One region of the Bradyrhizobium diazoefficiens genome, then DNA from elsewhere that is predicted to be linked to it. Evidence: predicted binding sites of a transcription regulator. Region 1 holds the regulator's gene; each other region holds the start of a gene.
The links. The regulator PhoB, encoded in region 1, activates phosphate uptake and scavenging genes when phosphate is short. The targets are predictions, from matches to a motif close to TGTCATNNANCTGTCAT.

Region 1 (7,713 bases):
GGTAGCGGCTCATATCGGGCCCCTGATCGATGGTCATGGCGAGATGGCCGCGGCCGAGCAACGCACCCGAATGCATGCCAGCATCCTTGGCGTCACCGAGGCGCTCGGCGTCAAAGCGTGCATAGGCGCGCAGGCGATCCGGCGCCTGATAGTCCACCACCAGAAACGACACCGGCCCGTCGGTCTGGGCCTGCAGGATGAAGCGGCCCTCGAATTTCAGCGCCGAGCCGAGCAGCGTCGTCAGCACGATGGCCTCGCCGAGCAGCTTGCCCACGGGCGCGGGATAATCGTGCTTGGTCAGGATCTCATCGAGTGCGGGGCCGAGCCGCACCAGCCGCCCGCGCACATCGAGCGCGTCGACCTCGTAAGGCAGCACGGCGTCGTCAATGGGAACCGCGGATGGCGCGCGAACCGGGCCTTCGGGCCCGGTTTTCATGTCAGGGGATTGGAAAACCATGGCGCTTTATCTGGGGTCGGAGAGTGGAAATGGAAGGGGGTACGAGGGCACCTCGGACGTGCGTTAGACCGCACGAATGAAGCACAAACTCAGTGTCGTCCTGGCGGAAAGCCAGGACGACACCAACACCGTGCCGAACCTACTTCACCGCGTCAAAACACCAGGCCAAAATGCCCTTCTGCGCGTGCAGGCGATTTTCGGCCTCGTCGAACACGACCGATTGCGGGCCGTCGATCACGTCGTCGGTGACCTCCTCGCCGCGATGGGCCGGCAGGCAGTGCATGAACAGCGCGTCGGGCTTCGCCAGCGACATCAGCTTCGAATTGACCTGGTAGGGCTTGAGCACGTTGTGACGGTGCTCGCCTTCCTTGTCGCCCATCGACACCCAGGTGTCGGTGACGACGCAATCGGCACCCTTCACGGCGGCCTCGGGATCGGTGCCGAGCATGATCGGCGCGCCGTTGGCCTTGATGAAATCGCGCATCACCTTCTTCGGAGCGAGCTCCGGCGGGGTTGCGACATTGAGCTGGAACTTGAAGCGCTCGGCCGCGTGCGCCCAGGACGCCAGCACGTTGTTGTCGTCGCCGGTCCAGGCCACCGTCTTGCCCTCGATCGGGCCGCGATGTTCCTCAAAGGTCATGAGGTCGGCCATCACCTGGCAGGGATGCGACCGCCGCGTCAGGCCATTGATGACGGGCACGGTCGCGTTCGCCGCGAGCTCCAGCAGCGCCTCGTGATTGAGGATGCGGATCATGATGGCGTCAACATAGCGCGACAGCACGCGCGCGGTATCAGCAATGGTCTCGCCGCGGCCGAGCTGCATCTCGGCGCCGGTAAGCATGATGGGCTCGCCGCCGAGCTGGCGCATGGCGACATCGAACGACACGCGGGTTCGGGTCGACGGACGCTCGAAGATCATCGCCAGCGTCTTGCCTTCGAGCGGCCTGACCGGCTGATGCGCCTTCTGCTTCGCCTTCATGGCGGAGGAGGCCGCGAGCATGTTCTTGAGCTCCGACAGCGGCAGCTCGTTGATATCGAGAAAGTGCTTGGGACCCTTGCTCATCAGCTTGCCGCCCGCTTGCTACCGGACAGCGCAGCGCAGGCGCGTTCGAGCCGTCCGACGCTGTCCTCGATCTCGGCTTCGGTGACGATCAAGGGCGGCAGGAAGCGCACGACATTGTCGCCGGCGCCGACGGTGAGCAGCTTTTCGTTGCGCAGCGCTGCGACCAGGTCACCCGACGGCACCACGGCCTTGATGCCGATCAGGAGCCCCTCGCCGCGGACCTCGCTGACGACATCGGAATGGCGGTCGATCACCGAGGCGAGCTTCTGCTTGAGCAGCAGCGACATCTTTTGCACGTGGTCGAAGAAGCCGGGCTTGAGCATGACGTCGAGCACGGCGTTCGCAGCCGAGATCGCCAGCGGATTGCCGCCAAAGGTCGAGCCGTGCGAGCCGGGCCCCATGCCGGAGGCCGCGTCCGCGGTCGCCAGCACCGCGCCGATCGGGAAGCCGCCGCCGAGCGCCTTCGCCAGCGACATCACGTCAGGCGTGACGCCGGTGCGGCGATGGGCGAAGAGATCGCCGGTGCGGCCCATGCCGGTCTGCACCTCGTCGAAGGCGAGCAGCAGGCCCTTCTCGTCGCAGAGCTGGCGCAACGCCTTGAGGAAAGAAGGCGTCGCCGAGCGCACGCCGCCTTCGCCCTGGATCGGCTCGATCAGGATGCCGGCGGTCTGCGGACCGATCGCCTTCTTCACGGCCTCGATGTCGCCATGCGGGATCTGGTCGAAGCCGTCCATCGGCGGACCAAAGCCTTCGAGATATTTTGCAGAGCCAGTCGCAGCCAGCGTCGCCAGCGTGCGGCCGTGGAAGGCACCTTCGAAGGTGATGATGCGATAGCGCTCCGGATGCCCCTTGGAGAAGTGATGGTGGCGGACCAGCTTGATCACGCCCTCCAGCGCCTCGGCGCCGGAATTGCAGAAGAACACCAAGTCCGCAAAACTCTCGTTGCACAGGCGCGCGGCAAGCTTCTCGCCGTCCGGGCTCTGGAACAGGTTCGACATGTGCCAGAGTTTTGTGGCCTGCTCCTGAAGGGCTTTCACCAGCGCGGGATGGGCATGGCCGAGCGCATTCACCGCCACGCCCGAAGTGAAATCGAGATAGCGATCGCCATTGGTTGCGATCAACCAGACGCCTTCACCGCGCTCAAAACCGATGTCGGTCCTGGCGAAAACGGGGAGCAAATGCGGCGCTACGCTGTTGGCCATGATGATCTCTTTGGATGTTTCGGACGGCCTGAACGTGCGTTGCGCAGCGCATCATTGGTCCGGAAAACGAAACGTGCCGCCTTTTAAGGGCGGCACGCGTGACTATCTTATGCTTGGCGCCACGAGTGTCAATGCCGCCCGGAAAGCCCCGCGAAACGCTGATTCCGTAGTCTTGCGGTGCCAGATTTGCGGAGTTTTGGCCACGGAACATGTGGAAGCGAGTCGGCGGACTCTTGCGCGTGACTCACGCCATATTGTAGCGTTTGGCTTGTCAGATACGACATCTCGTGCAGCGGTTCTGATCCCAAGAGTCCTCATGTACCGGCGTAAACGTTCGGGCGTCTCATTGCGCCCGGCGAGCCTTAAGGGATTCTGGCGGCACGGGTTTTTCGAGGCTTAGGCATTCGTTGTGCGGCCCCAGGATGGTAGGCGCGCGACGAAGGAAAGGGTGCAATGACCGTTTTGACCTGGTCGGATGATCGCGTCGAGCAGCTGAAAAAGCTCTGGGAGGCCGGACTTTCGGCCAGCCAGATCGCCGCTGAGCTTGGAAATGTCACCCGCAACGCCGTGATCGGCAAGGTGCACAGGCTCGGCCTGTCCGGCCGCGCCAAGAGCCCGTCTTCGGCAGCTCCGCGGCCGCGCAAGGCACGTCCCGCGCAGCACATGATGCGGGTGAGCAGGCCCATCGCGCGCGGCAACACCGCGCTGGCGCAGGCCTTCGAGGTCGAGGTCGAGGCTGAACCGGTCACCTACGACAACGTGGTGCCGATGAGCCAGCGGCTGTCGCTGCTCGAATTGAACGAGGCGACCTGCCACTGGCCGGTCGGCGATCCCTCGAGCCCGGATTTCTTCTTCTGCGGCGGCAAGGCGCTCTCCGGGCTGCCCTACTGCGCGCAGCACTCACGGGTGGCGTATCAGCCGGCAGCGGATCGCAGGCGTGCGCCGGCGAAGCCGGGCCCGCGCTGAGTTAGCTGATCTGGCTGATTGCATCCGTTACATGATGACGGCTCAACACGTCCGATGTCGTCCCGGACAAGCGCGCCAACAGCGCGCGCAGATCCGGGACCCACAACCGCCGCAAGATGTGGTTACGGGGACTCGGAGCTACCTTTTTCACGCAACAAGTCCTGTGGTTATGGGTCCCGGATCTACGCTTACGCTTGTCCGGGACGACACCGATGTTGCGGCAATAGCTCGCTAAATCAACTACGCCTGCTCGGCCTTCGCGAATCGATCATCGAGCGCATAACCCGCGCCGCGGACGGTGCGGATCGGGTCCTGCTCGCGGCCGAGATTGAGCAGCTTGCGCAAACGGCCGATATGGACGTCGACAGTGCGCTCGTCGATATAGATGTCGCGGCCCCAGACGCTGTCGAGCAGCTGCTCACGCGAGAACACGCGGCCGGGGTGCTCCAGGAAGAACTCCAGCAGGCGATATTCGGTCGGGCCGAGATCGATCGGCCGGCCCGAGCGCGCCACGCGGCGCTTTTCGCGGTCGAGCTCGATGTCGCCGAAAGCCAAAACGGTAGCGAGCCGCTCGGGGCTCGCCCGCCGCAGCAGGCCCTTCACGCGCGCCAGCAGCTCGGGCACCGAGAACGGCTTGACGATGTAATCGTCGGCGCCGGTCGCAAGGCCCCGCACCCGCTCGCTCTCCTCGCCACGCGCGGTGAGCATGATGATCGGCAGCTGCTTGGTGTCGGACCTCGCGCGCAGCCGGCGACACAGCTCGATGCCTGACAGGCCCGGCAGCATCCAGTCGAGCACGATCAGATCGGGGATGTGCTCCTTGAGGCGGGTGTCGGCGTCGTCGCCGCGCATCACCGTCTCGACGTCATAGCCGTCGCCTTCGAGGTTGTAGCGGAGAAGCTCGGTCAGAGCTTCCTCGTCCTCAACCACCATAATGCGTGCGCCCATGGGGTCGTCGCTCCTTAAGGATTCAAGTATTTCAAGTATTGGGGACCGTCGTAGCGAAGGTCGTCATGTCGCCCTTCGGTCGCTTGTCGGTGATGGCCTGGCCTTCGATCATGTAGAACACGGTCTCGGCAATGTTGGTGGCGTGGTCGCCGATCCGCTCGATGTTCTTGGCGCAGAACATCAGATGGATGCAGAACGAGATGTTGCGCGGATCCTCCATCATGTAGGTGAGGAGTTCGCGGAACAGCGAGGTGCAGATGGCGTCGACTTCCTCGTCGCCCTTCCACACCGCCATCGCCGCCGGCAGATCATGCGCGGCATAGGCGTCCAGCACCGACTTGACCTGCTGCTGTACGAGGTCGGTCATGTGCTCGAGGCCGCGGAACAGCTTGAGCGGATGGAAATCCGTCTCCAGCGCCGCGACGCGCTTGCCCATGTTCTTGGCGAGGTCGCCGATGCGCTCGAGATCGGTCGCGACGCGCATGGCGCCGACGATTTCGCGCAAGTCCACCGCCATCGGCTGGCGGCGGGCGATCGTGAGCACGGCGCGCTCCTCGATCTTCTTCTGGAGCGCGTCGAGCTCGGCGTCGATGGTGACGACGCGCTGGCCGAGCGCGACGTCGCGGCGGATCAGCGCGTCGACGGAATCGACGATCATGCGCTCGGCGATGCCGCCCATCTCGGCGACCAGGCGAGTGAGTTCCTGGAGGTCGGTGTCGAAGGCCTTTGCGGTATGTTCAGAACCCATGTCCCGTCTCCTCAGCCGAACCGGCCGGTAATGTAATCCTGCGTACGCCGGTCGGTCGGCGACGTGAAGATCTTGCTGGTGTCGTCGAACTCGATCAACTCGCCGAGATACATAAAGGCGGTCTTGTCGGAGACGCGCGCCGCCTGCTGCATGTTGTGGGTCACGATCGCGATCGTGTAGTTCTCGGACAGCTCCTGGATCAGCTCCTCAACCTTGGCGGTCGAGATCGGGTCCAGCGCCGAGCAGGGCTCGTCGAACAGGATCACCTCGGGCCGCACCGCGACCGTGCGGGCGATGCAGAGGCGTTGCTGCTGGCCGCCGGAGAGCGACAGGCCGGAGGCGTTGAGCTTGTCCTTGACCTCGTTCCACAGCGCGCCGCCGCGCAGCGCCTTCTCGACGCGGTCGTCCATCTCCGATTTCGAGATCTTCTCGTAGAGACGGATGCCGAACGCGATATTCTCGTAGATCGTCATCGGGAACGGCGTCGGCTTCTGGAACACCATGCCGACGCGGGCGCGCAGCAAATTGAGGTCGAGCCTGGGGTCGAGGATGTTGGTCTGGTCGAGCATCAGCTGACCGGTGACGCGCTGGCCCGGATAGAGGTCGTACATCCGGTTGAAGATACGCAGCAGGGTCGACTTGCCGCAGCCCGACGGGCCGATGAAGGCCGTAACGCGGTTGGTGCCGAGCGCCAGATTGATGTTCTTCAGCGCGTGGTGCTCGCCGTAATAGAAGTTGAGGTTGCGCACCGTCACCTTGGCGGGCGCCTCCGGCAGAACCGGCGCCTGCGGCAGTCCACCGGCCGCGCTCATCGATACGGAAAGATCACTCATTTTGCGGTCCTCTCGGCGCCAAGAATGCGCGCGCCAATGTTCAGGGCAAGCACGGTCAGCGTAATCAGCAGCGCGCCGCTCCAGGCGAGCTGCTTCCAATAAGCATAGGGGCTCTGGACGAAGTTGTTGATGGTGACCGGCAGGTTCGCCATAGTCTTGTTCAGGCCGAGGCTGAAAAACTGGTTCGACAGCGCGGTGAAGAGCAGCGGCGCGGTTTCGCCGGCGACGCGGGCGGTGGCGAGCAGCACGCCGGTGATGAGACCGGAGCGCGCGGCACGATAGGCGATCCGCTTGATCACCAACGAGCGCGGCAGGCCAAGGGCGGACGCCGCCTCACGCAGCGCGTTCGGCACCAGCAGCAGCATGTCCTCGGTCGTGCGCAGCACCACCGGGATCACGATGACGGCGAGCGCGAGCGAGCCTGCGATCGCCGAGAAGCCGCGCATCGGCACCACCACCGCGCCGTAGATGAAGAGGCCGATGATGATCGAGGGCGCCGACAGCAGGATGTCGTTGATGAAGCGGATCACCGAGGTCAGCTTGTCGTTGCGGCCGTACTCGGCGAGGTAGGTGCCGGCGAACAGGCCGAGCGGCGCGCCGATGCCGACGCCGATCACGGTCATGATCAGCGAGCCGACGATGGCGTTGCGCAGGCCGCCTTCAGTCGAGCCCGGAGGCGGCGTGTCCGTGACGAACAGATCGAGGTTGAGACCTGCCACGCCGTTGTAGAGCAGCGTGATCAGGATCAGCGCGAGCCAGGTGACGCCGAAGGCGGCGGCACCAAAGCAAAGCCCGCGGATCACGATGTCCTTGCGGCGGCGGCGTGCGTAAATCGGGTTCATGTCAGTTCCCCGCCTTCTTTTCCAGACGCATCAGCATCAGCCTGGCGCCTGCGAGCACGAAGAACGTCAGCACGAACAGCAGCAGGCCGAGCAGGATCAGGCCGGATTGGTGCAGGCCGTCGCTCTCGGCGAATTCGGATGCGATCGCCGCCGAGATCGTAGTGCCCGGCGAGAAGATCGATGACGAGATGCGGAACGAGTTGCCGATGATGAAGGTCACCGCCATGGTCTCGCCGAGCGCGCGGCCCAGCGCCAGCATGACGCCGCCGATGATGCCGACGCGGGTGTAGGGGATCACCACGCTGCGAACGACCTCCCAGGTGGTGCAGCCGACGCCATAGGCGGCCTCTTTCAGCACCGGCGGCACAGTCTTGAACACGTCGACCGAGATTGAGGTGATGAAGGGCAGCACCATGATCGCGAGGATCAGTGCGGCGTTGAACAGGCTGAGATAGGACGGCGGACCAGCGAAGATCGCGCCCAGCACGGGAACGCCGTCAAAAATCTTGATCATGAAGGGCTGGAAGGTGTTGGCCAGGAACGGACCCAACACGAAGAAGCCCCACATGCCGTAGATGATCGAGGGAATGCCGGCGAGGAGCTCGATCGCCATGCCGATCGGCCGGCGCAGCCATTGCGGGCAGAGCTCGGTGA
Region 2 (7,713 bases), 3.9 Mb from region 1:
CGCGGTCGGCACCGCGGCGCTCGGCATCATCCTGCTCGGCGAGCCCGCCACCGCGCTTCGCCTCGCCAGCATCGGCCTGATCGTTGCCGGCATCGTCGGGCTGAAGCTCGTTACCTGAAGATCTGGACCGCCCACCAGCTCAGCGCCGCGACGATGGCCGAGGCCGGGATCGTGATCACCCAGGCATAGACGATCGAGCTCGCCACGTTCCAGCGCACCGCCGAGACGCGGCGGGCCGCGCCGACGCCGACGATGGCGCCGGTGATGGTGTGGGTGGTCGAGACGGGAACGCCGAGGAAGGTGGCCATGAACAGGGTCACAGCTCCCCCGGTCTCGGCGCAAAAGCCCTGCATCGGCGTCAGCTTGGTGATGCGCAGGCCCATGGTGCGGACGATGCGCCAGCCGCCCATCAGCGTGCCCAGCGCCATCGCGGCCTGGCAGGACAGCACCACCCAGAACGGCACCGTGAATTCGCCGCCGAGATGGCCCTGCGAATAGAGCAGCACGGCAATGATGCCCATGGTCTTCTGCGCGTCATTGCCGCCATGGCCGAGCGAATAAAGCGAAGCGGAGGCAAATTGCAGGATACGGAAGGCGCGGTCGACCGCGAACGGTGTCGAGCGCACCGAGGCCCAGGACACGATCGCGACCAGCATCATCGCCAGGAGGAAGCCGACCAGCGGCGACAGCACGATCGCCAGCACCGCCTTGGTCAGTCCGCTCCAGACCGCCGCCGATAGTCCGGCCTTGGCCATCCCGCCGCCGACGAGGCCGCCGATCAGCGCGTGCGAGGACGAGGACGGAATACCGAGCGCCCAGGTCACGAGATTCCAGACGATGGCGCCGACAAGCGCCGCGAAGATCACCTGGGCATCGACGATCGCGGGATCGATGATACCGGTGCCGATGGTCTGGGCAACGTGCAGACCGAACACCATGAAGGCGACGAAATTGAAGAACGCAGCCCAGATCACCGCGAATTGCGGCCGCAACACCCGGGTCGAGACGATGGTCGCGATCGAATTGGCGGCGTCGTGCAGGCCGTTCAGGAAGTCGAACAGCAGTGCGACGGCGATCAGTCCGACCAGGACGGGAAGACCCAACGCAGCATCCACGGCGCGGCCCCTGCCCTAAACTTGCTCGATGACGATGCTGTTGATCTCGTTCGCGACGTCGTCGAAGCGATCGGCGACCTTTTCGAGATGGTCGTAGATCTCGACGCCGACGATGAAATCCATCGCATTGCCGTTGCGATGCTTGTGGAACAGCTCCTTCAGACCGATGTCGTGGAGGTCGTCGACGCGGCCCTCCAGCTTGCCCAGCTCTTCCGTGATCGCCGACAGCATCGCGACGTTCGGGCCGATCGATTGCATGAGCGGCAGCGCACGGCCGACCAGATTGGCGCATTCGATCAGGAGCCCGCCGATCTCGCGCATCGGCGGCTCGAAGCTGCGAACCTCGAACAGCATCACGGCCTTGGCCGTCTGTTGCATCTGGTCGATGGCGTCGTCCATCGAGGTGATGAGATTCTTGATGTCGCCACGGTCGAACGGCGTGATGAAGGTGCGGCGCACCGCCGTCAGCACCTCGCGCGTGATGTTGTCGGCGTCGTTCTCGAACTGGTTGACGCGCTGGCAATAGACCGGCGTCTCCTCGCCTCCGTTGAGCATGCCCTGAAGTGCAATCGAACCCTGGATCACGGTCTGGGCGTGGCGGTCGAACAGGTCGAAGAACCGTTCTTCCTTGGGCAGGAACGCGCGAAACCATCGCATCATGGGGATAGGCTACCGGTTGGAAATGGCCCGGCCCGAACGGGCCGTCATAAAACTGTCATAGACCATTTTCGCTCCACGCGCGTGTCATCTCACGCCCGCGAAGCCGGCTCATCCACCGCTTTCACGCACCAATCAAACTGCTGCGATATCAATGATTTAGAGCGACCGCCGGAAGTAATGGGCGACTTCGCCAACGACGCCGCGGCGGAAGGTGAGCACACAGATCACGAAGATCGAGCCCTGGATCACCGTCACCCACTGGCCGAAGCCGGCCAGATATTGCTGCATGGCGATGATCGCGAAGGCGCCGACCACCGGACCGAAAATAGTGCCGAGACCGCCGACCAGCGTCATCAGCACGACCTCGCCCGACATCGACCAATGCACGTCGGTGAGCGAGGCGTTCTGCGCCACGAACACTTTCAGCGCGCCGGCAAAGCCTGCCAGCGTCCCCGACAGCACGAACGCCAGGAACTTGTACTGGTCGGTCCGGTAGCCGAGCGAGATGGCGCGCGGCTCGTTCTCGCGGATCGACTTCAGGACCTCGCCGAACGGCGAGTTGATGATGCGGTAGATCAGCAGGAAGCCCGCGAGGAAGCCGACCAGCACGACATAGTAGAGCACGGTCGGCTTGGACAGGTCGAGGACGCCGAACATGTGCCCCTGCGGAATGCCCTGGATGCCGTCCTCGCCATGGGTGAACGGCGCCTGGAGGTAGATGAAGTACAGCAGCTGCGACAGCGCCAGCGTGATCATCGAGAAATAGATGCCCTGGCGGCGGATCGAGATGTAGCCGGTGATGAGCGACAGCCCGAATGCCGCAGCGATACCAACGAGGATGCCGAGCTCGGGCGGCAACGCCCATACTTTCAGCGCGTGCGCGCTGCAATAGCCGGCGGTGCCCATGAACATCGCGTGGCCGAACGACAGCAGACCGCCATAGCCGATCAGAAGATTGAAGGCGCAGGCGAGCAGCGCGAAGCACAGGGCCTGCATCACGAAGAACGGATAGACTCCCGTAAAGGGCACCGACGCGAGCAGCAGCGCCATCACCGCGAACACGATCATCTCGTCCCGCATCGCGCGCGGGGTCATCGGCAGCGTGTCGTCCGTCAAGGCTGTCATATCAGGCTGCCCTTCCCGTCAATCCCGTTGGCTTCACCAAGAGCACCAGCACCATCAGCACGAAGACGACGGTGTTGGAGGCCTCGGGATAGAAATATTTGGTCAGTCCCTCGATCACACCGAGCGCGAAGCCGGTGATGATGGAGCCCATGATCGATCCCATGCCCCCGATCACCACCACCGCGAACACCACGATGATGAGGTCGGCGCCCATCAGCGGCCGGACCTGGTTGATCGGTGCCGAGAGCACGCCGGCGAGCGCCGCGAGGCCGACGCCGAGGCCGTAGGTCAATGTGATCATGCGCGGCACGTTGATGCCGAAGGCGCGCACCAGCGTCGGATTTTCAGTGGCGGCACGCAAATAAGCGCCGAGCCGCGTCTTCTCGATCAGGAACCAGGTCGCAATACACACGACCAGCGAGAAGATGACGACCCAACCGCGATAGACGGGTAAGAACATGAAGCCGAGATTCATGCCGCCCTTGAGCTGGTCCGGAATGGCGTAAGGCATGCCGGAGGAGCCAAAGTAGTTCTGGAACACACCCTGCACGATCAGTGCGATGCCGAAGGTCAGCAGCAGGCCGTAGAGATGGTCGAGCCCGGTCAGCCATTGCAGCATGGTCCGTTCCAGGATCATGCCGAAGATGCCGACGATGATCGGCGCCAGCAGCAGCGCCCACCAGTAATTGATGCCGCCGAGGTTCAGCAGGAAATAGGCGACGAAGGCGCCCATCATGTAGAGCGCGCCATGGGCGAAATTGATGATGTTGAGCATGCCGAAGATGACGGCGAGCCCGAGACTGAGCAACGCGTAGAACGAGCCGTTGATCAGTCCCACCAGTAGCTGTGCGTAGAGAGCCTGCATCGATCCAGCACCCAGTCCCTTCGGCGTTCCCAAAGTAGCGCCCGCCGGTGAGCTGCCGGCGGGCTGTTGGTCTTACTTCTTGAGCAGCGCGCACTTGCTCTCAGAGAGCGGCGTGAAGGCCTGGTCGCCCGGCACCGTGCCGACGAGCTTGTAGAAGTCCCACGGTCCCTTGGACTCGGAGGGCTTCTTCACCTCGAACAGATAGGCATTGTGGATGGTGCGACCGTTGGGCTGGATCTCGCCCTTGCCGAACAGATCGTCTTCCGTCGGCATCGACTTCATCTTCTCGACGACCTTGACGCCGTCATGCGGATTGCCGCCGAGCGCGTCCAGCGCCTTGAGATAGTGGCGCACGCCGGCATAGACGCCCGCCTGCACCATGGTCGGCGGAGCGCTGCTCTTCATCTTCGCCGAGAACCGCTTGGAGAAGGCGCGGGTCTGGTCGTTCATGTCCCAGTAGAAGGTCTCGGTGAAGTTCAGGCCCTGCGCGGTTTCCAGACCGATCGCCTTGACGTCGGTGAGGAACAAGAGCAGCGCCGCCAGCTTCTGGCCGCCCTTGACGATGCCGAACTCGGCAGCCTGCTTGATCGTATTCGTGGTGTCGCCGCCGGCATTGGCAAGGCCGATGATCTTGGCCTTGGAGGCCTGCGCCTGGAGCAGGAAGGACGAGAAGTCCGGCGTGTTGAGCGGATGCTTGACGCCGCCGACGACCTTGCCGCCGTTGGCGGTGATGACGGCGGTGGTGTCGCGCTCGAGCGCCGCACCGAAGGCGTAGTCCGCAGTCAGGAAGAACCAGGTGTCGCCACCGGCCTTCACCAGCGCCTGGCCCGTGGTGTGCGCCAGCATGTAGGTGTCGTAGGTCCAGTGCACGGTGTTGGGCGAGCACTGCGCGTTGGTGAGGTCGGAGGTCGCCGCCCCCGAATTGATGTAGACGCCGTTCTTTTCCTTCACGACGTTGTTGACGGCGAGCGCTACGCCGGAATTCGGCACGTCGACGATGATGTCGACCTTGTCGACGTCGAACCACTGCCGCGCGATCGCGGTGCCGATATCCGGCTTGTTCTGGTGATCGCCCGAGATGATGTCGATCTTCCAGCCCTTGCCCGCGAGGCCGGAATCTTCAACAGCCATTTGGGCTGCGAGCGTCGAGCCGGGCCCACCGAGGTCGGCATAGAGACCGGACTGATCGGACAGCGCACCGATCTTGACCGTCTTGTCCTGCGCGAAGCTCGCGCCAGCGGTGGTAACGGCCAACGCAGTGCCGAGCAACAACGATGCAATCGACTTTTTCATGCTACTTCCCTCGTGAATCTTCTCGTGACCGTCCGGCCCTTGGCCGTCCTAGACGCCGAGATAGGTGTGGAGCTTGTCCATGTTGGCGGCAAGCTCCGCATTGGAAAATCCGTCAATGATCTTGCCGTGCTCGACGACGTAATAGCGGTCGGCGACGGTGGATGCGAACCGGAAGTTCTGCTCGACCAGAAGGATCGTAAAACCTTCCTTCTTCAGCCGCGCAATGGTGTGACCGATCTGCTGAATGATGACCGGCGCGAGACCTTCGGTCGGCTCGTCCAGCATCAGGAAGCTGGCGCCGGTGCGCAGGATGCGCGCGATCGCGAGCATCTGCTGCTCGCCGCCTGACAGCTTGGTGCCCTGGCTGTTGAGCCGCTCCTTCAGGTTCGGAAACAGATCGAAGATCTGTTCGAGCGGCAGTCCGCCCGGGCGCACCACCGGCGGCAGCAACAAATTCTCCCGCACGTCGAGACTGGCGAAAATCCCCCGCTCCTCCGGGCAGAACGCGATGCCCATGCGCGCGATCTTGTCGGAGGTCGCGCGGATGACGTCCTGGTTGTTGAATTTGATCGAGCCGGCACGTTTGCCGATGATGCCCATGATCGACTTTAGCGTGGTCGTCTTGCCGGCGCCGTTGCGCCCGAGCAGCGTGACGACCTCGCCTGCGTTCACGTCGAAATTGATCCCGTGCAGGATATGGGACTCGCCGTACCAGGCCTCCAAGTTGCGGACCTGGAGGATGTTGCCACCGGTTGCGGTCTTCGCCGGAGCTTCGGCCATTGCAGTCTCAGGCATGACCGGCTCCCAAATAGGCTTCCTTGACGCGCTCGTCCTTGGTGAGCTCGCTGTAATGGCCTTGCGCAAGCACCTGCCCGCGCGTCAGCACGGTGATGATGTCGGAGAGATTGGCCACCACGCTCAAATTATGCTCGACCATCAGAATGGTATATTTCGCCGAGATGCGCTTGATCAGCGCCGCAATCTTGTCGATGTCCTCGTGGCCCATACCGGCCATAGGCTCGTCCAGAAGCATCATCTCCGGGTCAAGTGCGAGCGTGGTTGCAATCTCGAGCGCACGCTTGCGTCCATAAGCCATCTCGACTGCCGGCGTATTGGCGAACTCGCTGAGGCCGACATCGTTCAGCAACTCACGCGCACGATCGTTGAAGCGGTTAAGCACCGACTTGGAACGCCAGAAATCGAAGGAGCTGCCGTGCTGGCGCTGGAGCGCGACACGAACATTCTCCAATGCGGTCATGTGCGGAAATACCGCCGAGATCTGGAATGAACGTACCAGCCCTAAACGAGCGACGTCGGCGGGCGCCATCGCGGTGATGTCCTGTCCCTTGTACAGGATTTTCCCGGCAGAAGGTTTGAGAAACTTGGTCAGAAGATTGAAGCACGTCGTCTTGCCGGCACCGTTCGGGCCGATCAACGCGTGGATACTCCCACGGCGAACCTTGAGCGCAACGTCGCGGACGGCGAAGAAGCCCGCGAACTCCTTGGTCAAGCCTTCCGTTTCGAGAATGAACTCATCGGCCAAACAGATTTCCCCCTGCCCGCACAATGCGCGTGGCTGTCCTTGTTGCTTCGGCTTTCCGGGCATGGAGCCTTCCCGGAACGCCGCCTCCGGGCGCGGAATATGCCGGAGGTGACGGGGGTTAGGCAAGGCGGAAAGCTGAGCAGGTCAGGGCTCCGGCCGGGAGTCTTATGCTCCCTTAGTTGGAGGTGTTGTGATGTTGCGCCTGCCGGCCTTCCGGTTCGCAAGACACCGGTCATCAAGCCGTCGTTAACGGTCTTTGGTCCCGCGCGCCAGCCTTCATCAAAAATTTTCCCGCGGCAGCGATCATGCGCGGGTTTCATTCGCCGGGACTATTGTTTTGGATTTCGCCAGTGCCGCTCCCTCCGTCGTCAAGTCGATCAAGCAGCGTGACCTGCTCAACACGTGGCTGCGACTCTATGCACGCCAGCAGACTGCGCCGGCGATCTGGGAGTATCAGCCCGCGCGACTCGAGGAAGAGCTGTCCGATCTCATCTATTACACGGTGGACGATTCGACACCGACGCCGCGCCTGACCATCCAGAGCGAGGGCACGCGGATCTCGCGCGCCTACGGCCATACCGGCAAGGGAATCCTGCTGGAGGATTATGTCGGGCCGCGGCTCGCGCCCTTTGTGATGCCGGCGTATCACGAATGCGTCGCGCGCGGGCTTCCGGTCTACAGCGTTGCGGACGTCGTGGAATTCGCCGACCAATCCGGCCCCGGCGTCACCGCCGAGATCATCGAGCTGAATTAGCTCTTGCGCGATTTGGCGCCGACTTCCTTGTCGTAAATATCCGGCTTGAAGCCGACCAGGAGCTTGCCGCCGATTTCGAGCACCGGCCGCTTGATCATCGATGGTTGCGCTAGCATCAGCGCCAGCGCCTTCTTCTCGGTCAGACCTTCCTTGTCGGCATCGGGCAGCTTCTTGAAGGTGGTGCCGGCGCGATTGAGCAGCGTCTCCCAGCCGAGCTTGTCGCTCCATTGCTTGAGCTTGTCCTTCTCGACGCCGGCGGCCTTGTAATCGTGGAACTCGTAGCTGACGCCATTTGTATCGAGCCAGGCGCGCGCCTTCTTCATGGTGTCGCAGTTCTTGATGCCGTAGATGATGTTGG
Region 3 (7,713 bases), 4.0 Mb from region 1:
TTTCGGCGGTCTCGCCGCCGATCAGGGCGCAGCCGGATTCGCGGCAGCCTTCGGCAACGCCGGCGACGATCGCGGCGGTCGCCTCCGGGTCGAGCTTGCCGCAGGCGAAATAGTCGAGGAAGAACAGCGGCTCGGCGCCCTGCACCACGAGGTCGTTGACGCTCATGGCGACTAGGTCGATGCCGATCCCGCCATGCAGGCCGGTCTCGATCGCGATCTTGACCTTGGTGCCGACGCCGTCGGCGGCCGCGACCAGGACGGGGTCCTTGAAGCCGGCCGCCTTGAGGTCGAACAGGCCGCCGAATCCGCCGATCTCGGCGTCGGCGCCGGGCCGTGCGGTGGCACGCACCATCGGCTTGATCAGGTCGACCAGGCGGTTGCCCGCGTCGATATCGACGCCTGAATCGGCGTAAGTGAGGCCGTTTTTGCGGTCGGTCATGCCCGATTTCCAGTGGGTTTGCGGCTGGTTACGTCGAATTCCGGGGACACGCAATGGCAAGCGTGGCGCCCCGCCCTATAGTATGTAGATATCAACCGGTTCAGCCTCCAAGGGGCCGGATTTCGAGGTCAGACCGGGTGCCGGGAAGCGCCGCGTGAGTATTCCGAATATCATTACCCTGGGCCGCATCATGCTGGTCCCGATCATCGTCTGGGCCATCGTGTCGAGCCAAATGGAGGTGGCATTCGCCGTCTTCCTGATCGCCGGCATCAGCGATGCCGTCGATGGCTTCCTGGCCAAGCGCTTCAACATGGCGAGCGAGCTCGGCGCCCTGCTCGATCCGCTCGCCGACAAGGCCCTGCTGGTCTCGATTTACCTGTCGCTCGGCATCTGGGGCGACATCCCACGCTGGATTGTGATCCTGGTGGTGTCGCGCGACATCATGATCGTCACGGCCGTGATCGTGTCCTGGCTGTTCGACAAGCCGGTCGAGATGAAGCCGTCGAAAGTATCCAAGCTAAACACAGCAGCTCAGGTCGCCTACGCGGCCCTGGTGTTGGCCGCGCTTGCCTTCGGCTTCCAGGCGGCGCCCTATGATATGATCCTGATGGGCTTGGTCACGGTGTTCACGCTCTCTTCGGTGTCACTCTATCTCGTCGAGTGGCTACAGCACATGAGCACGATCGACGGCAAATGAGAGCTAGCTGGGAAACGGCCCCGCAAAAGGCCAACTCCCGCCCGATATACCCGAATCTTTTCAAGCAAAGCCGGCGCGCCGGCACGGAGCAAAGCAAGCGTGGCAGGCCGCGTTCATCCCCGACAATTGGCGTTTTCGCTTCCGCACGCGGAGAGCCTCAGCCGGGACAATTTTCTCGAAGGCCCTGCCAATGCTGCCGGCCTTGCCCTGATCGATGGCTGGCCGGAATGGCCGAACCGGGTCATGTGGCTCGCCGGCCCCGAAGGCTCAGGCAAGAGCCATCTCGCCACGATCTGGGCCGAGGAGGCCGGCGCCCGCTCCACCACGGCCAATGCGCTGACCGCAGCCAGCGTCCCCGGCGCGCTCGCGACCGGCGCGCTGGTGGTCGAGGATCTCAAGGCCGGGGATTTTGACGAGCGCGCCCTCTTCCATCTGATGAACCTCGCCCGCGAGGACGGTGCCTATGTGCTGTTCACCGGACGCGAGGCGCCGGCGGCGGTGGAGGTCGAGCTCCGCGACCTCAGGTCCCGGCTTCGGACGATTCCCGTGATTTCACTTGCGCCGCCGGACGACCAGCTGTTCCGCGGCCTGATCGTCAAATTCTGCGCCGACCGCCAGCTCGCCGTGGACGAAAGCGTGGTGAGCTACCTCGCGACCCGGCTGGAGCGGTCGTCGGCCGCCGCCCGGCGCGCCGTGGAGCTGCTCGACGGTGAGGCGCTGCGGCTCGGCCGCCCCGTCACCCGGGCGCTCGCCGCCGAGCTGCTCCGGGACGCCTGACCGCCGAATCCCCTTAGCGCCGCTTGACGCGATGCCGCGGCGGAACATCAATGTCATCGAAACGTCATCGCGCTAACACATGCTCCGGCCGGTTTTGCGCATAAGTCGCAGATTGCGGCGAACTGGATGGACCGACTTCTCATGGACTCCGTGCAAGCAATTGAAACAAAAGAGAAAGCCACGGAAACCGAGGGCCTGCCGCCGATTGCCTCGAGCCCCGAGCGATTCATCAATCGCGAGCTCTCCTGGCTGCATTTCAACCGCCGCGTCCTCGAGGAGTCGGTCAATCCCAGCCACCCCGTGCTGGAGCGGGTGCGATTCCTGTCGATTTCCGCAAATAACCTCGACGAGTTCTTCATGGTCCGCGTCGCCGGCATCAAGGCACAGGTGCGCGAGGGCATCGCTGAACGTGCCCCCGACGGCCTGACGCCCTCCGAGCAGCTCGCGCTGATCAACCGCACCGTCTCCCGGCTCGCCTCCGACCAGCAGGCGATCTGGGCCGATTTGCGCGGCACGCTCGCCGACGTCGGCATCGTGCTGGTCGACGGCAAGGAGGTCACCAAGGCGGAGCGGACCTGGCTCGAGGATTATTTCCTCAACAACGTGTTCCCACTGCTGACGCCATTGGCGATTGATCCGGCCCACCCGTTTCCGTTCATCCCCAGCCTCGGCTTCACCATCGCGCTCCAGCTCACGCGCGCCATCGACGGCAAGCAGATGAACGCGCTGATCCGCATGCCCGGCAAGATCGACCGCTTCATCCGCCTGCCGGGCGACGGCAAGGTGGTGCGCCTGATCTCGCTGGAGCAGGTGACCGGCCTTTTCATCAATCGCCTGTTTCCCGGCTACAATCTCCACGGCCAGGGCGCCTTCCGCATCATCCGCGACTCCGAGCTCGAAATCGAGGAAGAGGCCGAAGACCTCGTCCGCCTGTTCGAGACCGCGCTGAAGCGCCGCCGCCGCGGGTCGGTGATCCGGCTCGAGATCGACGCCAAGATGCCGGAGCAGCTGCGCAGCTTCGTGCAGCACGCGCTCTCGGCGGCCGACGATGAGGTGTTCCTGGTCGACGGCGTGCTCGCCATGAACGAGCTGTCGCAGCTCACCCGTCTCGACCGGCCAGACCTCGAATTCACCCCTTACGTGCCGCGCCATCCCGAGCGCGTGCGCGAGCATGGCGGCGACATCTTTGCCGCGATCCGGCAGAAGGACCTGGTGGTCCATCACCCCTACGAATCCTTCGACGTGGTCGTGCAGTTCCTGCAACAGGCCGCGCGCGATCCTGACGTCGTCGCGATCAAGCAGACGCTCTATCGCACCTCCAACAACTCGCCGATCGTGCGCGCGCTGGCCGAAGCGGCCGAGGCTGGCAAATCCGTCACCGCGCTGATCGAATTGAAGGCGCGCTTCGACGAAGAAGCCAACATCCGCTGGGCGCGCGACCTCGAACGCGCCGGTGTGCAGGTCGTCTACGGCTTCCTCGAGCTGAAGACGCACGCAAAACTCTCGATGGTGGTGCGTCGCGAGGGTGGCAGCCTCACCACTTACGTCCATACCGGCACCGGCAACTATCATCCGGTCACCGCGCGTATTTATACGGACCTCTCCTACTTCACCTCGGAACCGACCATCGGCCGCGACGCCGCGCGCGTGTTCAACTTCATCACGGGCTACGCAGCACCAAGCGATCTGGAAAAGATGGCGGTGTCGCCGCTGACCCTGCGCAAGCGCATCATCGAGCACATCCAGGGCGAGACCGAGCACGTGCGTCACGGCAAGCCCGGCGCGGTCTGGATGAAGATGAATGCGTTGGTCGACCCCGATATCATCGACGCGCTCTACGAGGCGTCACAGGCGGGCGTGCAGGTCGAGCTCGTGGTGCGCGGTATCTGCTGCCTGCGACCCGGCATTCCCGGCCTGTCGGAGAACATCCGTGTCAAGTCGATCATCGGACGCTTCCTGGAACACGGCCGAATCTACTGCTTCGGCATGGGCCAGGGCCTGCCGAGTGCGAAAGCGGCTGTGTATATCTCGTCGGCCGATATGATGCCGCGCAACCTCGACCGCCGCGTCGAGGTGCTGTGTCCGCTGCAAAATCCCACGGTGCATCAGCAGGTTCTCGAGCAGATCATGGTGGCGAATCTGAAGGATAATGAGCAGAGCTGGCAATTGTTGCCGGACGGGTCCTCAACGCGTATGAAGACCGCGAAGGGCGAGGAGCCTTTCAACGTCCACAACTACTTCATGACAAATCCGAGTCTGTCTGGCCGTGGAAAGTCGCTCAAGGAATCCTCGCCGCGTCGTCTCACGCGCCGAAACGAACGCCATCAGTCCTGACCGGAGAGCTTTACCTTGAAACCGCCGCGCAAGCGTGGCGCTAGCGTCGCGGTCATCGACATCGGCTCAAACTCGGTTCGTCTCGTCGTCTACGAGGGACTGACACGGAGCCTGATTCCGATCTTCAACGAGAAGACGCTGTGCGGCCTCGGGCGTGAGGTGCAGAGCACGGGCCTGCTCGCGCCCGACGCCGTCGACAAGGCGCTGACCTCGCTGAAGCGTTTTCGGGCGTTGTGCCGCGTGATGCAGGTCGGCCGCGTGTTTGCGATTGCGACCGCGGCCTGCCGCGACGCATCCAACGGCCCCGACTTCATCGCGAAAGCCGAGCGCATCTGCGCCGTGAAGATCGAGATCCTGTCCGGACCGCGCGAAGCGAAGCTGTCGGCGCTCGGCGTGATCTCGGGCATTCACCGCCCCGACGGCATTGTCGGCGATCTCGGCGGCGGCTCGCTCGAGCTGATCGACGTGCGCGGGAACAGCGTGCGCAGCGGCGTCACCCTGCCGCTCGGCGGCCTCGCGTTGCAGGACCTCGCCCACAAATCGCTGAAGCGCGCCGACCGCATCGTGCGCGAGGCGATCGACGAGGTGCCGCAGTTCGCCGCCGGCCGCGGCCGCACCTTCTACGCGGTCGGCGGCACCTGGCGTGCGCTCGCCCGCATCCACATCATCCAGAGCGGCTATCCGCTCCAGGTGATGCACGGCTATTCGATTCCCGCGGCCGAGGCGCTCGATTTTGCCCGCCGCCTGCGGCGCCTCGCCGCCGTCGACATGCTCGCCGACATCGAGGTCGTCGCCGATGCGCGGCGCCCTCTCCTCACCTACGCGGCGCTGGTGCTCGAGCACATCATCCGGGTCGCAAAACCGAAGACCATCGTATTCTCGACCTTCGGCGTGCGCGAGGGGCTGCTGCACGAGAAGCTGTCCGAGGCGGAGCGCAACAAGGACGGTCTGATCTGCGCTGCCGAAGAGCTGAACCAGCTCTTGTCACGCTCGGCCAAGCACGCCCGCGAGCTGATGGCCTGGACCGATCGCCTGGCACGCGTGGTGAAGCTGCGCGAGACCGAGGAAGATCGCCGCCTGCGCCACACCGCCTGTCTTCTGTCCGACATCGGCTGGCGCGTCCATCCCGACCATCGCGGCGAGCAGACGCTGAGTCTCGTGGTCAACGCCAATTTCGGCGCGATCGACCATCGTGAGCGCGCCTTCGTCGGCCTGTCGGTGTTCTATCGCTATGCCGGCCTGAGCGAGGAGAACCAGCCGCCGCTGACTATGCAGGAACTGCTGACGCCGGCCCAGCTCGAACGCGCCCGCTTGCTGGGCGCCGCGTTCCGTGTCGCGCATCTGATCTCGGCGGCGCGCCCGGGCGTGCTGCCCGCCACGCATTTCCGCAACCAGGGGCGCAATCTGATGCTGGTGTTCGAGCACAGGCTCGGCGACCTCGTCGCCGACCGCGTCGGCAGCCGCTTCAAGCAGCTCGCCCGCCTGATCGCGCGCAGCGGATCGATCGTGCGGCGCTAGTTCACCTCTCCTGCGGGAGAGGTGAAGCACCTCTTCCTCGCAAGATTTTATTCCACCGAGACCTTGGCGTGCTGCTCGGAGGCTTCGAGCGCGGCGTGGCTCAGGCTGCGCCGGCGCCAGATCGAGCCGACCAGCAGCACGACGACGACGCCGAGCGCGGCGCAGAGATATTCGGCGCCACCGCCGCCATGGGCGAATTGCGGCGGGATGTGCAGAGTGCCGAGCATCTTGTCCAGCGAGGCGCCGAACGGACCTTCGGATAGCGTGTGCAGCTTCGGCGCGACGCCGGGATCGGTCGCGATCACCTCGCCCGCGATCCAGCCGAGCAGCGCAGCACCAGCCCAGACCAGGATCGGCAGCTTCGCGAGCAACGCCATGATCAGCGCCGCGCCCGCGACGATCAGGGGCACGCTGATGGCCAGGCCGAGCACCAGCAGCGGCACGCTGCCATTTGCGGCCGCGGCGACCGCAATGACGTTGTCGAGGCTCATCACGATGTCGGCGACGACGACGATCTGCACCGCCTGCCACAGATGCGAGGCCGACTCGACGCCGTCCTCGTCCTCATTTTCCGGCACCAGCAGCTTTGCCGCGATCACGATCAGGGCGAGGCCGCCGACCAGCTTGAGGTACGGCAGCGCCATCAGGCTCGCGACGATGCCGGTGAAGATGATCCGCAGCAGCACCGCGGCGCCGGCGCCGAGCACCATGCCCCACAGCCGGTGCCGCGGCTTCAGGCCGCGGCAGGCAAGCGCGATCACCAGCGCATTGTCGCCGGACAAAAGGATGTTGATCCAGATGATCTTGCCGACCGCAATCCAGAAGGTCGGTTCGGCCATCTCATTGCGGAACTGGGTGAAGAATGCCCCGATCGTGGCGGGATCGAAGATCTGCCAGAGCCAGTTCACAATCAGTCCTTTCGCCCCCGTCGACTTAACTTATCGGCTGACGGCTCAGCCGACGATCTCGTTGCCCGAGAAGAACTGCGCGATCTCGATCGCGGCGGTCTCCGGAGCGTCCGAGCCGTGGGCGGAATTCTCGCCGATCGACTTTGCGTAGAGCTTGCGGATGGTGCCGTCCGCCGCCTTGGACGGATCGGTCGCGCCCATGGCGTCGCGGTATTTGGCGATGGCGTTCTCGCCTTCCAAGACCTGGACGACGACCGGTCCGGACGTCATGAACTCGACGAGTTCGCCGAAGAACGGGCGGGCCTTGTGGACGGCATAGAACGTCTCGGCCTGTTCCTTGGTCATGCGGATGCGCTTCTGCGCGACGATGCGCAGGCCCGCCTTCTCGATCACGGCGTTCACGGCGCCGGTCAGGTTACGCGCGGTCGCGTCGGGCTTGATGATCGAGAAAGTGCGTTCGATGGCCATGATCTTGTCCTTGAAGAGAAAAAGGGTGGTTCGGAGTTGCGGGGGCTTATATCGGCGCCTTCGCGATCCGGCAAGCGACTGCCGAAACGGCCCTCGCAGGCGCTTCGCCGCAGATCGGGATGCCGATTCCAACGTGGATTACAACGATTTCACGCAGATGAACCCAATCTGAAGGCTCCATCAGGGTTTGGTTCAGCCTCGCTGGCATAACGTCAGGTTCATCGAAACCAAAGCCTTCCCCCGAGGCGAACCGTTTCGGCGGCCTTTCCATCGACGCGATAGCCCCGCGCCGGCAGTTTTGAGGAGATCATCATGTTGAGGAAACTTTCGCTCGCTGCAGTCGCCGCGGTCGCGCTGGGTGCCGCGCTGGCTCCCACCTCCGCCTCCGCTCACTGGCATGGCGGTGGCTGGGGCTGGCACGGCGGTGGCGGCTGGCATCACGGCGGCTGGGGCTGGGGCGGACCGCGCTTCTACGCCGCGCCCGTCTCCTACGGTTATGGTGGCTGCTATGTGCGCCGGCTGGTCCCGACCCCCTGGGGACCCCGCTGGCGGCTGATCAACCGCTGCTACTG
Region 4 (7,713 bases), 2.4 Mb from region 1:
CGTGGACCGAACACGGTGGCGATGGTCTATTACGCCGGTCATGGCGTGCAGCTCGCCGGCGAGAACTATCTCGTCCCTGTCGACGCGAAGGTTGCGAACCAGACCGACCTCGTCAACGACTCCGTTCGCCTGGTCGACGTGATGTCGACGCTGGAGACGATCCCGAGCCGGATGCGCATCGTCATCCTCGACGCCTGCCGCAACAATCCGTTCCCGAACGTCAACGACGCCGGCCGGGGCTTGGCAATCGTCGATGCGCCGAACGGCTCGATCGTCGGCTATTCGACCGCGCCGGGCGCCGAAGCGCTCGACGGCAGCGGCGGCCACAGCCCCTACACGCAGGCCTTCCTGAACGTCGCACGTGAGCCCAACGTGCCGATCGAGCAGCTGTTCAAGCGCGTGCGACTCCAGGTGAACCAGTCCACCAGCGGCGCGCAGATTCCGTGGGAGAGCTCGTCGCTGACGTCTGACTTCACCTTCTTCGGCGACACGGCCGTGGCTGCCAACCGCGCGCCGGTGAACGCGCCGGTGGTGCAGATGGCCTCCAACCTGCCGAGCCGTTCAACGCGCCAGGCCTATGACTACGTCGTGTCCGAGGGACGGCCGGAGTACTATCAGGAGTTCATCCAGATGTATCCGCACGACCCGCTGTGCGATCACATCCGCTGGCTGCTGTCGAACCTCCTGCTCTCGCAGGCCTGGCACCAGGCGGTGCTGGCGAACTCGCCGATCGGCTACAAGGCCTTCTACGACAGCTATGGCAACAGCCCCTATGCGCAGATGGCGCTGAAGCTCGAGACGCAGCCAAAGATGATCCCCTTGATGCAGGCGACGAAGTTCCTGGCTCCGCAGAACATCGCCCCGATGCTCAAGGTCGGCAATCTCGGCCAGCCCAAATACATGCCGCTGATCCAGCAGGGCAATGGCGGCTCTCAGATGAACGCCAACCTGCCGGTCGCGCGGAAGCCGGTCGACAGCAACGTCATCGGCAAGCTCGGCAATGGCGGCAAGATCGTCACCCTGCCCGCGCCGACTAACACGACGACGAACAACAAAGGCATCGGCAAGATCACGACACTGCCGGTGACCACCACGCAGAACACCGGCAACAACAATGCCGGCTCGACCACCGGCACCCCTGGCAAGGTCGTGAGCATGCCCGTGACGATCGGCAGGGGCGGCTCGACCGTCGATGTGAAGCCGGTGAACGTTCAGACGCAGAACAACCCGATCCGCATCAACAACGGCGTGAAGCTCAACAAGAGCCCGGTGAACAAGGTGCAAGTCCAGAACAACGTCCAGAACAACGTCCAGAGCAACGTCCAGAGCAACCGGCCGCAATTCAATGGAATCGGGAATGGCGGCGGCAACAATGTCCGTCAGTCGATGAACCAGTCAAACGGCGGCAACAACCACGGCAGCTTCATGCACTGATGCCACGAAGAAGGTGCGCTCCCTCTCCCGCTTGCGGGAGAGGGCTGGGGTGAGGGTGTCTCCGCAACGGGACAGTTAGTGGCCGACCGAGAATATCCTCGCTTGGAGAAAGCCCCCACCCGGCGCTTCGCGCCGACCTCCCCCGCAAGCGCAGGGCTATCGCATATGGAAGCGGCTTCCCTGCGGCCATCCTTCGAGACGCCCGCCTTTGGCGGGCCCTCAGGATGAGGACGGTGTACGCGGCAGCAGTTTCAGCAGGAAAAGGTGCCGCTTAGCCTCATCCTGAGGAGACCGCAGAGCGGTCGTCTCGAAGGACGAGGCGTGCGCTCAGGCCGTCCAACATCCCATATGCGATTGCCCTGCCCGCAAGCGGGAGAGGTTGCACCGAGCAAGCAGCAGGTTCGAACCCAACAAACATAGCAAAGGGGCAGAGCGGCAACGCTCTGCCCCTTCATGTCAACAAACAAAGCTTCATGGGATTGAGTACCGGAGACGGCCCAGGCGCCACCTCTCCCGAAGGGAGAGGTCGGATCGCATCGACAGATGCGATCCGGGTGAGGGGTTTTGGTCTTACGAGATGCCGCGGCCCCTCACCCGGATTGCACTGGACGATGCTTCGCATCGCCAGGCGCAATCCGACCTCTCCCCGCTGGGAAGAGGCGGACCGAGCACCCTCGCTCGCACCGTTCAATTGGGATCAAGCCACCAGCTCGGCGAACAGATCCGCGTCGACGTTGCCGCCGGAGAGCACGATGACCACGTTCTTGCCGGCGACGTCGAGCCGGCCGGCCAGCAACGCTGCAAGGCCCACCGCGCCGCCGGGCTCGACTACGAGCTTCAGCTCGCGATAGGCAAAGGCGACGGCCGCGCCGACTTCCTTGTCCGACGCGGTCACGCCGCGCGCCAAAAGCTTGCTGTTGATCGCAAAGGTCATTTCGCCGGGGATCAGGGCCATCAGCGCATCGCAGATGGTGCGGCCCGCCGGCGGATGCGGCTCGCGATGGCCTGCGGTCAGCGACAGACCGTGATCGTCGAACGCCTCGGGCTCGGCCACCACGATCTCGGCCAGCGGATAGCGCGCCTTCACGGCCGTGGCGACGCCTGCGATCAGGCCGCCGCCGGAGGCCGGCGCCACCACGATGTCGGGCGAAAGGCCGAGCGTTGCCATGTCCTCCGCGATCTCGCGGCCGGCGGTGCCCTGCCCCGCGATCACGAATGGATCGTCATAGGGCCTGACCAGCGTCGCACCGCGCCTCTCGGCGATGCCGCGCGAGATCGCCTCGCGATCGTCGCGGTCGCGATCGTAGAGCACGACCTCCGCGCCATAGGATTTGGTGCGCTCGCGCTTCGAGAGCGGCGCGTCCGCCGGCATCACGATGGTCGCGTGCATATCGAGGATCTTGGCCGCCGCCGCCACGCCCTGCGCGTGGTTGCCGGAGGAGAACGCGACGACGCCACCGGCGCGCTTGTCCTGCGGGATCGAGAACACCTTGTTAAAGGCGCCGCGGAACTTGAAGGAGCCGGTGCGCTGGAGCATCTCCGGCTTCAGGAACACTTTTGCGCCGACACGCTCGTTGAGCACCGGAAAGGACAACAGCGGGGTGCGGACGGCGAAGGGCGCGAGCACGCGCGCTGCGGCATCGATATCGGCGGGGCCGATCGGAAGGGGCTGTTCGGACATGGGGCGATGTTATCGCGCCCGATGAGGCGCGGGCAAGACACCTCCGCGCGAGGATTCCATAGCGTTTTCGAGCGAAGTGGATACCGGTTCGCGTGAAGAAAACGCGTCAAAACAAGAATCTACCCCACTCAGGCGACGTAGCGTGGCTGTTCCGAGCCGGTCCGGCCGGACAGCACGGCGCCGACCGCCCGGATGCTGTCCACAAAAGCCCTCGCCGAGGCCTCCCAGGTGTAATTGGCGGCGAATTCGACGCAGGCCTGCCTGGAAATGTCGAGCGCCGCGAAGCAGGCGTTGCGCAGGTCATTGTCCAGCGCGCCGACCGGCGCATCGCCGATGACGTCGCGGGGTCCCTTCACCGGGAAGGCCGCGACCGGCAGGCCGCTCGCCAGCGCCTCGAGCAGGACCAGGCCGAACGTGTCGGTCTTGCTCGGAAACACGAAGACGTCGGCTGCCGCATAGATGTCGGCCAGCTCCTCGCCGTGCTTCTCCCCCAGAAAAATCGCGTCGGGATAGGCCTCCTCCAGCGCGTTGCGCGCCGGGCCGTCGCCGACGATCACCTTGGTGCCGGGCAGATCGAGGTCGAGGAACGCCTCGAGATTCTTCTCCACCGCGACGCGGCCGACCGAGAGGAACACCGGGGCCGGCAGGCAGAGGTCGATGGCGCGGGGATGGAACAAATGGGTGTCGACGCCGCGTGGCCACAGCACGACATTGTCGAAACCGCGCTCGCCGAGCTCTCGGGCCAGCGCAGGCGTAGCCGCCATCACGGCGCGGCTCGGGCTGTGGAAGCGGCGCAGCGCCCGCCAGATCAGCGAGCCCGGAACCGGCACGCGCGCGCGGACATATTCGGGAAAGCGGGTGTGGAAGCTGGTCGTGAACGGCAGCTTGCGCTGGCGGCAATAGCGGCGGACCATCAGGCCGATCGGCCCTTCCGTCGCGATATGGATGCTGTCGGGCCGCGCTTCCTCGATCAGCTTTGCGATGCGCGCCGGGCGCGGCATCGCAAGCCGCACGTCGCGATAGCTCGGCATCGCAAAGGTGCGGAACGATTGCGGCGTCAGGAACGTGAACTCGACGCCAAACGTCGCGGCAGCGTCAGCGAGCTTGGTCAGCGTCCGAACCACACCGTTGACTTGCGGGTGCCAGGCGTCGGTCGCGACCAGGATGCGCATCAAGCAGCCCTTGCTGCCACCTGCGGAACTTGCGCCGGCTTCTGCAAATGGTCCGCCCAGGTGATGATCTCGAAACGTCCGTCATCGTGCTCGACGAGCGCGGTGCAGCTCTCGACCCAGTCGCCGCAGTTCATGTAACGGATGCCGTTCTCGTCGCGGATCACGGCGTAGTGGATGTGGCCGCAGATCACGCCATCGGCGTCATGACGCCGTGCTTCGGCCGAGAGCGCCTGCTCGAACGCGCCGATATAGTTCACCGCGTTCTTGACCTTCTGCTTGGCCCATTGCGACAGCGACCAATACGGTACCTTGAACATGCGGCGGAAGAAGTTGACGAAGCGATTCATCTGGATCGCGAAGTCGTAAGCCTTGTCGCCGAGATGGGCGAGCCAGCGCGCGTTCTGCACCACGAGGTCGAAGATGTCGCCGTGGATGACGAGATAACGCTTGCCGTCCACGCCGGTGTGGACGGTGTTCTCGACGACGTCGATGCCGCCGAAATGCGTGCCGTAATAGTTGCGCAGGAACTCGTCGTGATTGCCGGGCACGTAGATGATTTTGGCGCCCTTGCGCGCCTTGCGCAGCAGCTTCTGGACCAGATCGTTATGCGATTGCGGCCAGTGCCAGCTCGATTTCAGCGCCCAGCCATCGACAATGTCGCCGACGAGATAGATGGTGTCGGCATCGTGGTAGCGCAGAAAGTCCAGCAACAGGTCGGCTTGCGAGCCGCGGGCTCCGAGATGAACGTCGGAGATGAACAAGGTGCGAAAGCGCCTTTCAGGGCTCTCGTCACTCACATCGTAGCTTCCCATGCGACAGCCTGTAACAATGTCCCGTGACAGGGGGATGACCAATTGAACCTTTGAGGCACCCTCAGATACGAATCAAACCTCGCCTCGCCCTCCCCGCGAATATCAGTCGCATGCGACAATCAGGCGACATGAGGCGGCAAGGGGCGCCCGCAAAAAGCCCGGAACCGGATCGGCTTATTGGTTAACGGCAGGAACCATCGCGCCGCGCGAAGCCAGCGTCAGTAAAACTTGTGGAAATGATGGATCGGCCCGTGGCCGTGGCCGACACTGAAGCGGTCGGCCGAAGTGATCGCCGCGCTGATCCAGCTCTTGGCATTGCGCACGGCCGTCTCGAGATCCTCGCCCTTGGCAAGGCTCGCCGCGACCGCGGAAGACAGCGAGCAGCCGGTGCCATGGGTGTTTTGGGTGGCGACCCGCGGGGCGGCAAGCGCGATCGTTTTGTCGGCGCTGACGAGATAGTCGACGCTCTCGGTGCCCTCGCCGTGCCCGCCCTTGATCAGCACTGCGCGACAGCCGAGGCCGAGCAGACGACGCCCCTGGCTTTCGATTTCGGCCTCGCCTCGCGCAATCGGCTCGTCCAGCAGTGCGGCCGCCTCCGGCAAATTGGGCGTGATCACCGACGCCAACGGCATCAGCTTCGTGCGCAATGCCTCGACCGCCTCCGCGGCCAGCAGGCGATCGCCGGAGGTCGCGACCATCACGGGATCGAGCACGATATGGCCGGGCTTCCAGCGCGACAGCGCAGCAGCGATCGCATCAATGCTCTCGGCCTGCGCCACCATGCCGATCTTGACCGCGCCGACATCGAGATCAGAGAACACCGCATCGATCTGCGCGGTGACGAACGCAGCCGGCACCGCATGAATTCCGGTGACGCCTTTGGTGTTCTGCGCCGTCAGCGCCGTGATCGCAGACGCGCCGTAGACGCCGAGCGCGGCAAAAGTCTTCAGGTCGGCCTGAATGCCGGCACCGCCGCTGGAATCCGAGCCGGCGATGGTGAGCGCCACGGGCGTCGTCATGGGGTGATTTTCCGCGTTTTCGAAGCCAGGCTTTTCGAAGTCATGACCTGTCCTAGCGCGCCCCCCGAACCCCAGCAAGCCGGACCGGCCAGCGCCGGCGAATCAGGCCAAGTCTTACGGAGGATTGTCGTCCCGGAAACGTGCACATGCAGCGAAAATATGGCCCGGGCATCATCCGGCCTTGGCGCGCCCATCAAGATGAGTGAAATGTTGTTCGATTCGCTGGCGATGCGACGTTGCGGGCCGCCCCGGCCTGCAACCCTCACGGGATTGTATCATGTGGGCCTTTTTCGAACGTCTCCTCGATTCGTCGATGCTGTCACCGCTCGGCATCTGCCTGTTGTGGGAGCCCGAGCTGATCTGGCTGCACGTCGCCTCCGACGCCATCATCGCCATCGCCTATTTCTCGATCCCGTTCGCTCTCACCATTCTCGTCACCAAGCGGCGCGACCTCCAATTCGGCTGGGTCTACTGGGCGTTTGCGATCTTCATCATGGCATGCGGCCTGACACATGTGCTGTCGATCTACACGCTCTGGGTCCCGATCTACGGCATCGAGGGTATCGTCAAGGCGGTCACGGCTGCGGCCTCCATCTTCACTGCCGGTGCACTTTGGCCCCTGCTGCCGAAGATCCTGAAGATTCCCTCCCCGTTCGAGCTGCAGAAGGTTCAGGCCGCGCTCGAAGAAGAGGAGATCAAGAGCCGGGACGCGACGCTGCTGCTGCGGCAGGTCGGAGACGCCCAGCGCGCGATGCGCGAGAGCATGACGCGGCTCACCGCGGTCGTCGAGACCGCGGTCGACGGCGTCATCCTGTTCGACGCGCAAGCCCGCATTCTGCTGTTCAATCCCGCTTGCGAACGGCTGTTCGGCTATCGCGCTGCCGAGGTCATGAATCTCGACATCGGCATGCTGATGTCGAGCGAGGAGAGGCGCCCATCCGCCGGTCACGCGCGGCGCTTCGCAACCGGGGAAACCGCCGGCCTGCGCAAGGACGGGTCGAGCTTTCCGATGGATCTGTCGGTCGGCCAGGCGTGGCAGGACGGCGAGCTGATCTACGTCGGCATCATCCACGATTTGACCGCGCGCAAGCTGACCGAGCAGCAGCTCCAGCAGGCGCAGAAGATGGAGACGGTCGGCCAGCTCTCCGGCGGGATCGCCCACGACTTCAACAATCTCCTCACTGTCATCATCGGCAACGCCGAGCATCTCAGCGAGCAGCTCAAGACGCGGCCCGATTTGCGACAATTTGCCGACGACATCTGCGAGTCCGGCGAACGCGGCGCGGAGCTGACGCAGCGACTGCTGGCATTCAGCCGCCGCCAATTGCTCCAGCCAAAGCCGATCGATTGCCGCGAGTTGCTGGAGTCCATGCTCAAGCTGCTCAAGCGCACCCTGCGCGAAAACATTGAGATCAAGACGGCGTTCGGTCCTGGCACCATCCAGGCCTTTGCGGATCGCGCCCAGCTTGAATCCGCCGTGCTGAACCTTGCGCTCAACGCACAGGACGCGATGCCATCAGGCGGACGTCTGACGCTGAGCACCGAGCTCGCCGCAATCGACGAGGACTATCGCGCCCGGCACCCGGAGGTGGCAT

Region 2: a site for PhoB is predicted at 1,818-1,834, ahead of JJC00_RS23175 (DUF47 domain-containing protein). Genes of this name have one in related genera too.
Region 3: a site for PhoB is predicted at 1,965-1,981, ahead of JJC00_RS22805 (RNA degradosome polyphosphate kinase). Genes of this name have one in related genera too.
Region 4: a site for PhoB is predicted at 5,123-5,139, ahead of JJC00_RS14310 (UDP-2,3-diacylglucosamine diphosphatase). Genes of this name have one in related genera too.

What each region holds. Positions count from the first base shown of each region.
Region 1 covers NZ_CP067102.1:753,224-760,936, reverse strand. The annotation lists gene JJC00_RS03505 (Hsp33 family molecular chaperone) at 1-457, opposite strand, end outside; gene argF (ornithine carbamoyltransferase) at 597-1,520, opposite strand; gene JJC00_RS03495 (aspartate aminotransferase family protein) at 1,520-2,722, opposite strand; gene JJC00_RS03490 (GcrA family cell cycle regulator) at 3,176-3,688, shown strand; gene phoB (phosphate regulon transcriptional regulator PhoB) at 3,929-4,636, opposite strand; gene phoU (phosphate signaling complex protein PhoU) at 4,668-5,384, opposite strand; gene pstB (phosphate ABC transporter ATP-binding protein PstB) at 5,396-6,217, opposite strand; gene pstA (phosphate ABC transporter permease PstA) at 6,214-7,059, opposite strand; gene pstC (phosphate ABC transporter permease subunit PstC) at 7,061-7,713, opposite strand, start outside.
Region 2 covers NZ_CP067102.1:4,928,755-4,936,467, forward strand. The annotation lists gene sugE (quaternary ammonium compound efflux SMR transporter SugE) at 1-118, shown strand, start outside; gene JJC00_RS23170 (inorganic phosphate transporter) at 111-1,115, opposite strand; gene JJC00_RS23175 (DUF47 domain-containing protein) at 1,131-1,775, opposite strand; gene JJC00_RS23180 (branched-chain amino acid ABC transporter permease) at 1,932-2,900, opposite strand; gene JJC00_RS23185 (branched-chain amino acid ABC transporter permease) at 2,902-3,765, opposite strand; gene JJC00_RS23190 (ABC transporter substrate-binding protein) at 3,838-5,058, opposite strand; gene JJC00_RS23195 (ABC transporter ATP-binding protein) at 5,107-5,853, opposite strand; gene JJC00_RS23200 (ABC transporter ATP-binding protein) at 5,846-6,601, opposite strand; gene JJC00_RS23205 (hypothetical protein) at 6,939-7,355, shown strand; gene JJC00_RS23210 (ArsC family reductase) at 7,352-7,713, opposite strand, start outside.
Region 3 covers NZ_CP067102.1:4,853,752-4,861,464, forward strand. The annotation lists gene purM (phosphoribosylformylglycinamidine cyclo-ligase) at 1-439, opposite strand, end outside; gene JJC00_RS22795 (CDP-alcohol phosphatidyltransferase family protein) at 594-1,136, shown strand; gene JJC00_RS22800 (DnaA ATPase domain-containing protein) at 1,236-1,913, shown strand; gene JJC00_RS22805 (RNA degradosome polyphosphate kinase) at 2,055-4,247, shown strand; gene ppx (exopolyphosphatase) at 4,263-5,765, shown strand; gene JJC00_RS22815 (TerC family protein) at 5,813-6,673, opposite strand; gene ndk (nucleoside-diphosphate kinase) at 6,719-7,141, opposite strand; gene JJC00_RS22825 (sulfur globule protein precursor) at 7,454-7,713, shown strand, end outside.
Region 4 covers NZ_CP067102.1:3,143,004-3,150,716, reverse strand. The annotation lists gene JJC00_RS14325 (caspase family protein) at 1-1,434, shown strand, start outside; gene JJC00_RS14320 (threonine/serine dehydratase) at 2,132-3,115, opposite strand; gene JJC00_RS14315 (glycosyltransferase family 4 protein) at 3,244-4,287, opposite strand; gene JJC00_RS14310 (UDP-2,3-diacylglucosamine diphosphatase) at 4,287-5,099, opposite strand; gene thiD (bifunctional hydroxymethylpyrimidine kinase/phosphomethylpyrimidine kinase) at 5,318-6,118, opposite strand; gene JJC00_RS14300 (hybrid sensor histidine kinase/response regulator) at 6,396-7,713, shown strand, end outside.